Regions from separate parts of the Nocardioides lentus genome, predicted to be linked through region 2. Evidence: riboswitches for the same ligand, from Rfam matches in the RefSeq annotation. Region 2 holds a riboswitch; the other holds the start of a gene.
The links. Region 2 has a riboswitch for thiamine pyrophosphate ahead of thiM (hydroxyethylthiazole kinase). Riboswitches for the same ligand answer to the same signal wherever they lie in the genome.
Positions count from the first base shown of each region.

Region 1: another riboswitch for thiamine pyrophosphate. It lies ahead of ABD158_RS07625 (thiamine ABC transporter substrate-binding protein); the one in region 2 lies ahead of thiM (hydroxyethylthiazole kinase).

Region 1 is NZ_BAAAMY010000004.1:172,266-177,147, reverse strand. Features, by position in the region: gene ABD158_RS07630 (ABC transporter permease) at 1-941, opposite strand, end outside; gene ABD158_RS07625 (thiamine ABC transporter substrate-binding protein) at 972-2,057, opposite strand; TPP riboswitch at 2,047-2,157, opposite strand; gene ABD158_RS07620 (alpha/beta hydrolase) at 2,219-3,151, shown strand; gene ABD158_RS07615 (GNAT family N-acetyltransferase) at 3,148-3,612, shown strand; gene ABD158_RS07610 (GAF domain-containing SpoIIE family protein phosphatase) at 3,609-4,882, opposite strand, start outside.
Region 2 is NZ_BAAAMY010000014.1:155,220-160,101, reverse strand. Features, by position in the region: gene ABD158_RS18100 (bifunctional hydroxymethylpyrimidine kinase/phosphomethylpyrimidine kinase) at 1-982, opposite strand, end outside; gene thiE (thiamine phosphate synthase) at 979-1,635, opposite strand; gene thiM (hydroxyethylthiazole kinase) at 1,632-2,504, opposite strand; TPP riboswitch at 2,487-2,582, opposite strand; gene ABD158_RS18085 (cob(I)yrinic acid a,c-diamide adenosyltransferase) at 2,672-3,244, opposite strand; gene ABD158_RS18080 (hypothetical protein) at 3,310-3,960, shown strand; gene ABD158_RS18075 (STAS domain-containing protein) at 4,004-4,348, shown strand; gene ABD158_RS18070 (protein meaA) at 4,459-4,882, shown strand, end outside.

The DNA.
Region 1 (4,882 bases), on a different contig from region 2:
AGGCCCCAGCCGTCGGGGGTGCGCAGCGACCCGGCGACCAGCGTGGCGACGGGCGTCGCGACGCCGAGGAGCACGACGGCGGTGACGACGAGCAGCGGCGCGTCGGAGGGTCGTACGGCGCGGGAGCGGGCGACGACGCGCCGCGCGGCCGCGGGTGTGGCCCGCAGCCGCTGGGCCAGCGCGAGCAGCCCGGCGACGACGACGAGCTGCAGCAGCGAGAGGGCGGCCGCGCCCTCGAGGTCGAGCAGGTTGGTGGTGAGCAGGTAGATCTCGGTCTCGACGGTGGCGTAGCGCAGGCCGCCCAGGGTGAGCACGACCCCGAACGCGGTGGCGCAGAACAGGAACACCACGCTGCCGGCGGAGACGATCGCGGGTCGCAGCGCGGGCAGGGTCACGGTCCACCACACCTGCCACGGCGTGGCCCCCAGCGCGGCGGCGGCCTCGGCGGGCCGGGGGTCGAGCGACTCCCAGGCCGCACCGACGGCGCGGACCACCACGGCGACGTTGAAGAAGACCAGCGCGGCGACGACGGCCACCGGCGTCCCGTCGAGGCCGAGGAACCCGAGCGGCCCCGACTCCCCCAGCAGCTCGCGGAAGGCGACCCCGACGACCACGGTGGGCAGCACGAACGGCACCAGCAGCAGCGCCCGCACCACCCGACGACCCGGCAGTGCGAGCCGGTGGAGGGTCCAGGCCACCGGCAGCCCCAGCAGCAGCGAGCCGGCCGTGCCCGCGGCGCTGGTCGCGACGGTGAACCACAGGACCCGGCCGGTGCGCTCACGGGTGAGGACGTCGACCGCCCCGGAGGGGTCGAAGGTGCCGTCGGGCCACAGCCCGCGCGCCAGCATCCCGGCGACCGGCAGCACGAAGAAGACGGCCAGGACCGCGACCGGCACGACCGCGAGCGCCACCAGGCCCGGCAGGCCGCTGCGCCGGGTCATGCGGGAGCCCACCGGCGGGTCACGGGCGGGTCATCGGCTGGTGACGTCGCTCCACTCGGCGAGCCAGTCGGCGCGGTTGGCGGCGACCTCGGCCGGGTCGACCTCGAAGGGGTCGCTCGGCTGCTCGGCGAAGCGGGCCCAGTCGCGCGGCAGCTCGACGTCGTCGCGGACCGGGTAGACGTACATGCTCTCGGGGAGGGCCGCCTGGACCTCCTCGCTCAGCAGGAAGTCGACCACCTCGGCGGCGCCGGCCGGGTTCTCGGCCCCGGTGAGCACCCCGGCGTACTCGACCTGCTGGTAGCAGGTGTCGAGCAGCGCGGAGGTCGTGGTCTCGCCGTCGGCGACCGTGAAGGCGGGCGAGGAGTCGTAGGACACGACGACCGGGCGGTCACCGCCACCGCCGCCGGCGGTGAAGTCGACCTGGTAGGCGTCGGACCACCCGGAGGTGATCTTCGCGCCGTTGGCGACCAGGTCCTCCCAGTAGGTCGGCCAGTCCTCGCCGTACGCCGCGACCGTGGTGAGCAGGAACGCCAGCCCCGGGCTCGAGGTGGGCGCGCCGGGCAGCACGGTCAGGTCGGCGTACGCCGGGTCGAGCAGGTCGTCGAGGGTGGCCGGCGGCTCCTGGTCGCGCTCGGCGAACCAGGCCTCGTCGACGTTGACGCAGACGTTGCCCTCGTCGACGGGCAGCAGCCGGTCCGCCCCGTCGGCCAGCGCGAAGGCGTCCGCCCCCGCGGGCAGCTCGGCCTCGTGGGGGGCGAAGACGTCCTCCTCGAGCGCCCGGGAGGCGAAGGTGTTGTCGACGCCGAACGCGACGTCGCCGATCGGGTCGTCCTTCGTCAGCACCAGCCGGTTGGTCAGCGACCCGGCGTCACCGGCGGCGCGCTGGACCAGCTCGATCCCGGAGCGCTCCTCGAAGTCGGCGACGACGTCGTCGGGCAGCGCGAACGAGTCGTGGGTGACCAGCACGACCCGGCCCGTGCCGTCCTCGCGCTGCTCGGCGCTGGGCGCCCCGGCGTCTGTGCCGCCGTCGCCGCCCGCGAGCGAGCACCCGCCGAGCAGCAGCGACCCCGCGGCCGCCGCCGTGACGAGCGTGGTCAGGCGTGCGTGCGTCCTCATCGTGACTCCCTATCGCCGGTGCTAACCGGATCAGGTTCGGAGGGTCTGCGGCCGATCCCGCACTCTCAGCACGCCCGCGCGTGCTCCCCTGTCTTCGCCTCCCACCCTACGTCGACCACCTGCGGACCTGGGCGGAGGGCGGGCGGCCCTACGCTGGGCCGGTGCCTGCGCCGAGCCTCCGACACCAGCTGCTCGCGGAGGTGGTGCCGCGGCTGCGGCGCTCCGCCGAGGTCGTGGACGCGGAGCACGAACGCACGACCGTGCTGGCCCGCAAGGCGGCCCGGCGCCCGGGGCTGCCGACCGTGGCGACTCCCGGCTTCGCGCGGCGCTTCGCGGTCGTGACCGAGGAGGTCGACGGTGCGAGCGGGCCGTTCCCGGCGTGGTCGATCACGCCACGCGGCGTCGACCCGGTGCGCACCATCCTCTACTGCCACGGCGGCGGCTACGTCTACCCGGTGGACCCGTTCCACGTCCGGTACGCCGCCCGGCTGGGCGCCGCGACCCGCTCGCGCGTGGTCCTGCCGGGCTACCCGACGGCTCCCGAGCACACCTGGCGCGAGTCGCGCGCGGGCCTGCTCGAGCTCGCCGGACGGCTGCTCACCGGCAGCCTCCCCGTCGCGCTCGTCGGCGACTCCGCCGGCGGCGGCCTGGCGCTCGCCCTCGCGCAGACCCTGCGCGACTCCGCCCGCGACACGGGTGCCGCGACACCCGACCGGCTGCTGCTCCACGCGCCGTGGGTCGACCTGACGATGAGCTCGCCGGACACCGAGCGGATCGCGGCCGACGACCCGTGGCTGTTCCCCGGCAAGGCCCACGTCTGGGCCCGCTGGTGGGGCGGGGAGGGCGAGGACCTGGCGCGCCCCGAGCTGAGCCCGCTCTTCGGCGACCTCGACGGGCTGCCGCCGACGCTGGCGTTCTGCGGCTCGCGCGACATGGTCTCCGCCGGGTGCCGTCAGCTCGCCGACCGCGCCACGACCGCCGACTGGGACCTCGCCTACGTCGAGCGTCCCGGACTGATCCACGTCTTCGGCCTGCTGCCCGGCCTGCCCGAGGCCCGGACCGCCCTGCGGATGGCGACGGAGCACCTGCGGTGACGCGCCCCGCGCCGGGCGTCGCCGTCCTGGCCTTCGGCGACCTCGACGTCGCCACGGCGTACGAGGTGTGGCGGCTGCGCCAGGACGTGTTCGTGGTGGAGCAGGAGTGCGCCTACCCCGACCTCGACGGCCGCGACCCGGAGCCGGGCACCCGCCACGTGCTGCTCACCGGTGAGGACGGCGCGCTGGAGGGCTACCTGCGCGTGCTCGACGAGCCCGACGGCACGGCCCGGGTGGGCCGGGTGCTGCTGCGCCGCTCGGCCCGCGGCCGGGGTCTCGCCGCCGCGCTCGTCGACGCGGCGCTCGCCGAGATCGGCGAGCGGCCCTCGGTGCTCGACGCCCAGTCGCCGCTGGCGGGCTTCTACGCCGGGTTCGGCTACGCGGTCACCGGCCCCGAGTTCGTCGAGGACGGCATCCCACACCTGCCGATGCGCCGCGACCCCGCGCCCCACCCGGGCTAGTCCCCCACCCCAGGGCCCTCCGGGGCCGCCGCGGACGACGTCGTCGACGGGGACCACCCGGGAGATTCCGCGGCGGTGGGCCGGCCCGCCCCGACCCGTACGGCGAGCAGCGCGACGTCGTCCTCGTGGCCGTCGGGCAGCACCTGCGCGAGCAGGCGGTCGACGAGGTCGGCGACCGGACGGACGGCGAGCGGACCGGCGGCGGCCCGCAGCCGGTCGAGGCCCGCGTCGAGGCCCTCGCCGCGCCGCTCGACGAGGCCGTCGGTGAACAGCACGAGGGTCGCGCCCGGCCGCAGACGGCGGACCTGCTCGCGGCGCAGCCCCTCCGCCCCGAGCCCGAGCATCACCCCGCCGCCGTCGAGGAGCTCGACCGCGCCGTCGGGGTGGACCAGCAGCGCGGGCAGGTGGCCGGCACCCGACCAGCACAGCTCGCACGACCCGTCCCCGCCGGGCGCCGCGAGCCGGCAGACCAGGGCGGTCGCGCCGACGTCGAGGCGCAGCCGATCCAGGGCGGTGTCGACCCGGTCGAGGAGCGCGGCGGGCCCGAGGCCCCCGGTGACGGCGAGGCCGCGCAGGATGCTGCGGACCTGCCCCATGCCCGCGGCGGCGGCCACGTCGTGCCCGGTGACGTCGCCGACCACGAGCATGGTGGCGGGCTCCGCCGCCCCCTCGTCGGGCGGCAGCGCGAACGCGTCGTACCAGTCGCCGCCGACCCGTGCGGCGTCGCTGGCGGGTGCGTAGCGGACGACGACCTCGCCGCCGACGGGCTGCGCCGGTGCGGTGAGCAGGCTGCGCTGCAGCTCCTCGGAGGTCGTGCGGTGGTGGGAGTAGTCACGGGCGTTGCGCAGCGCGACGCTCGCCCGGCGGCCGACGTCGCGGGCGGCCGCGACCTCCGCCTCCGACAGCGGCGGCCGGTCGCCGCCGCGGAACAGGCTGATCGAGCCCTCGACCCGGCCCGACCCCACGATCGGGACGACGACCATCGACGTCGGCGCGAGGGTCTCCAGCGCGGCGATCGCGCGGGGCGAGCCCAGCATCCGCCGCGCGGCCGCGAGCACGTCGGCCTCGAGGGTGAAGGCACCCCGCTCGACGATCGCCGCGAGCCATCCGGGCACCGCGTCCAGGCCGTCGAAGCGGTGGCGGGCGAACTCCTCGGTCGCCGCCCAGGCGTCCGGGTCGTGGTGCCACCAGGCGACGTCGCGCAGCCCGCCCCGCGGCCCGGCGACGGTCACCACGGACCAGTCGGCCAGCGCCGGGACCGTCAGGCGCA
Region 2 (4,882 bases):
CGCGGAGGTAGAGCGCGTCCTGGCCCACGTAGTCGTCGAAGGCACGGCGGTCGAGCGACCCGTCGCCGAGCGCCCGCACGAAGGGCAGCGCGTCGATGGCCGCGCGAACGGGAGCCGTCTCCCGCCACCAGCCCTCGGTGACCTCGGCGGCCGCCGGTGGGGTCTCGGTGCCGCCGCGCGCCCAGAGCCCGGCGAAGTGGGAGACCGGCCCGCGCCCGGTGCCCACGTGCAGGTCGTCGGCGGCCGCGACCGACTCGCGCAGCCAGCGGGTCGCCTCGGCGACGGCGTCGGGCCACGAGCCCCTCGCGCACCGCAGGGTCGCGACGGCCGACGACAGCGAGCACCCGGTGCCGTGGGTGTGCGGGGTCTCGACCCGGGCGCCGACCGTCTCGACCACGGTGCCGTCGGGGTCCACGAGCGCGTCGCGCACGACGGGGTCGTCCACGAGGTGGCCGCCCTTCGCGAGCACGCGCACCCCCAGTCCCGCGGCCACCTCGCGCGCCTGGGCCAGCACGCCGGCCCAGTCCGTGGCGGGCGGGCCGCCGGCGAGGACCGCCAGCTCGGGCACGTTGGGCGTCACCAGGTCGGCGACGCCCCGCACCAGCTCGCGCAGCGCGTCGACGGCCTCGGCGTCCAGCAGCCGGTCCCCGCTGGTCGCGACCATGACCGGGTCCACGACGACCACGGGCGGCCGGTGGGCCGCGAGCCAGTCGTGGACGGTGCGCACCAGGTCGGCGTCGGCGAGCATCCCCACCTTGACCGCGTCGACCACCACGTCGTCGCCCACGGCGTCGAGCTGCGCCCGCAGGAAGTCGTCCGGGGGGCGGTGGACGGCGCGCACACCCCGGGTGTTCTGCGCGACCAGCGCGGTGACCACGGCCATGCCGTAGCCGCCCTGGGCGGCGATCGACTTCAGGTCGGCCTGCACCCCGGCCCCGCCCGTCGGGTCGGTGCCGGCGATCGAGAGCACGCGGGGGATCACGCCGCCCGCTCCCACGCCCGCACGAGCCGCCGCGTCTGCAGCGCGGGGTCGGCCGCCGCGCAGATCGCCGAGACGACGGCGGCGCCGTCGAAGCCGCCGGCGCGCAGCGCGGGCAGGTCGTCGACACCGAGCCCGCCGATCGCGACCGAGGCCAGCCCGTGGCCCGCGGCGACCGCCGCCAGCGCCGTCGCGCCCGCGAGACCCAGCGGAGCCGGGGCGTCGGGCTTGGTCGAGGTGGCGTGCACGGCGCCGATCCCGACGTGGTCCGCGCCGTCGGCGGCGGCCCGGCGCAGCTGGTCGGGCGTGGAGGCGCTGACGCCCACCAGCATCCCGGGGCCGAGCGCCTCCCGCGCCCGTGCGGGGGAGCCGTCGCCCTGCCCGAGGTGCACGCCGTCCACCCGGGCACCCGCCTCCCGGGCGGCGAGGACGACACCCAGCCGGTCGTTGACGAGCAGCCGGACGTCGTCGGGAACGGCGTCGCCGACCGCTCGCAGCAGCGCCAGCACCTCGGCGTCGGCCGCGTCCTTGGCGCGCAGCTGCACCCAGCGCACGCCGCCCGCGACGGCGGCCACGACGGTCTCGACGACGTCGCGGCCGGCGCGGGCCGCCTGCGCGCCGTCGGTCACGAGGTAGACCCCGTCCGGGGCGCTCACGCGAGCCCCGCCGGAGGCGTGGCGGGGTCGAGTGCGGCCAGCTCGTCGAGGAGGGCGACCGCGAACGAGCCCGGCCCGCCCGCCCCCGGACGTCGACCGGCGGCGGCCGCCGCCGCGCCGTACCAGGCGCAGGCCGCGGTCGCGGCCACGAGCGGCGCCGACGAGCCGGCGAAGGCCGCGACGACGGCGCCGAGGAGGCACCCCCCGCCGGTGACGCGGGTCAGCAGCGGGTGGCCCCCGGGCACGCGGACCTCGAGCACCCCGTCGGTGACGAGGTCGACCGGACCGGTGACCACGACCACCCCGCCGGTCCGCGCGGCGAGCTCGCGGGCCGCGGGCAGCGCGGCCGCCACGTCGTCGGCGCTGTCGGTGCCGCGCCCGCCCCCGCCGAGGCCCGCGAGCGCCATCACCTCGGAGGCGTTGCCCTTGACGACGGCGGGCCGCCGCTCGACCAGCTCGGCGGCCAGCGCCGTGCGCACGGGCAGCGCGCCGATCGCGACCGGGTCGAGCACCCAGGGGGTGCCGGCCTCCTCGGCGGCCGTCACGGCCTCCCGCATCGCCTCGCGCTGCGCGGCGTGGGGCGTCCCCAGGTTGACCAGCACGCCGGAGGCCACGCGGGCGAACGGCCCCGCCTCCTGCGGCACGTCGACCATGGCGGGGGAGGCGCCGAGCGCCAGCAGCCCGTTGGCGGTCAGGGGCATGACCACCGCGTTGGTCAGGCACTGCACCAGGGGCGCCTGCTCCCGGAGGCGCGCCAGCGCGCCCGCCAGGTCGCCCGGCGTGGGTGCCCCAGCAGGGTCGGGACCGGGGGCGGCAGCCGGGGAGATGGACCCGGAGGAGGGGTGGGAGGACGACGTCACCACGGACATCCCTTCGCTAGTACGAGCTAGATCAGGTTCGACGGGTGTGATCTCAGCCCCGCGCAGGGGGCACCCCGTGTCGATCCCGACCGTACCGGGCGAGGGATGGGAGGGCGGTCGCGGCCTGCCGACGGGTCAGCGCCGGCCGGTGCCGGTGACCGCCCGTCGGCGCCGGGTCAGCGCTCGCCGCCCGGCTTCCACAGCACGTCGCCGACGGAGCGGTTCGCGTGGCGGGCGAGGATGAACAGCAGGTCCGAGAGCCGGTTGAGGTAGGCGATGGCGACGACGTTCATCCCCTCGCCGTGCTCGGCGTGGGCACGCCAGCCCGAGCGCTCCGCACGCCGGCACACGGTGCGGGCGACGTGCAGCAGGGCCGCGCCGGCCGAGCCGCCCGGAAGGATGAAGGACCGCAGGGGCTCGAGGTCCTCGTTGTAGGAGTCGCACCACCCCTCGAGCCGGTCGACGTAGGCCTGCTCCACGCGCAGCGGCGGGAACTCGGGGTCGGCGACGACCGGGTTGCCGAGGTCGGCGCCGGCGTCGAAGAGGTCGTTCTGGACGGTGCGCAGCACCTCCACGACGTCGTCGTCGAGCCCGCCGAGCTCGATGGCGACCCCGATCTGGGCGTTGAGCTCGTCGACGTCGGCGTAGGCGTGCAGCCGCAGGTCGTTCTTCGTCGTCTCGGTCATGTCGACCAGCCGGGTGCGCCCGCCGTCGCCGGTCCGGGTGTAGATGCGCGTCAGGTTCACCATGGGCCCAGGGTAGGGCCCGGGCACGACGCCGCGGGTCGGTCGGGCGCGCCCCGTAGATTCTCCGCATGGACCTGCCCCGCACGCCCGTGCTGCGCCGCTCGCCGCTGCTGTACGCCGCGCTGTTCGCCGTGCCCGGTCTCGGCCTCGCCGTCGCCGGCCTCTTCCACCCGCACTCGCTGTCCTACGAGACCTCCGGTCTCTGGTACGGCCTGCACCTGCCCGGGCTGCTGTTCTTCCCGCTGGTCGGCGTCGCGCTGGTGATGCTGGTCCGGGGCCGCACCGACCTGCTGTCGTGGGCGATCCGGCTCACCGCCTACGTCTACATGACCTTCTACTCCGCGCTCGACGTCGTCAGCGGCATCGGGGCGGGCTACGTGACGCGCGAGCTGGGCCCCGACGTGCCCCGCCCCGACGCAGTGAGCCTGATGTTCCGGATCGGCACCCCGCTGGGCGAGGTGGGCTCCTACGCCCTGATGGCCTGCGTCGTGCTGGTGCTCGCGGACGCGGTGCGACGGATGCGGGTCGCCGCGCTGCCGGGCGTCCTGCTGCTGCCCGGCGCCTACCTCGTGCACGTCGGCCACATCTTCAGCCCCGAGGGGGTCGTCGGCATGGCGCTGCTGGCGGTGGGATCGGCCGCACTGGCGTACGCCGCGGCGACACGGGCGGGCGGTTCCGCGGGTAATGCAACCTCGGGGGCCCTCCACGCGTCACCCTGAGCAGACGGTCGCGTCCGACGCGGCCGAAGGATCGGGGGATCTGATGCTGGCCGAGGTGACCACGGACCTGGACGGACGGCGTCTCGTGCTGTCCGGCGACGTCGACTGTCGGAGCACGGCGCGGCTGCGCACGGCGCTGGCGGAGCTGCTGGAGACCGCCGACCCGTGGAGCGACGAGCCGGGCGCCGACGTCGTCGTGGTGGACCTCGCGGCGGTCGAGTGCGTCGACGTGACCGCCCTCAAGGTGCTGGCCGCCGCGAGCTGTCGCGCCGGGGCGCGCGGACGCCGGGTGGTGCTGCGAGCGCCCGGACCCGCCGTACGACGGCTGCTGCACCTGACCCACCTGATCCGCGTGGTCGAGCTCGAGCCGGCGCACGCCGACGCCTGAGCGCCCGGCTCCGCCGTGCGCGGGGCCGGGTCCCCGGGCCCGGGCCGTGTGGCCTTTTCCACACCGCTCGACCGGTTACCTACCAGTAGCCACGGGACTACCCTCCGGTCATGGCAGACCCCACCGCGTCCGGCCCGCTCACGCCGGAGCCCACGGCCCCCCGTCCGTCGCGGGACCGCCCCTGGGTGATGCGCACGTACGCCGGCCACTCGACCGCGACGGCGTCCAACGCGCTGTACCGCGGCAACCTCGAGAAGGGCCAGACCGGCCTCTCGGTCGCCTTCGACCTGCCGACGCAGACCGGCTACGACCCCGACAGCCCGCTCGCCGCGGGCGAGGTCGGGAAGGTCGGCGTGCCCGTGCCCCACCTCGGGGAGATGCGCCGGCTCTTCGAGGGCATCCCGCTCACGTCGATGAACACGTCGATGACGATCAACGCCACGGCGATGTGGCTGCTGGCGCTGTACCAGGTCGTCGCCGAGGAGCAGGCCGGCGTCGGCGGGGGCGAGGGGTCGCCCACCGCCGAGGAGGTCG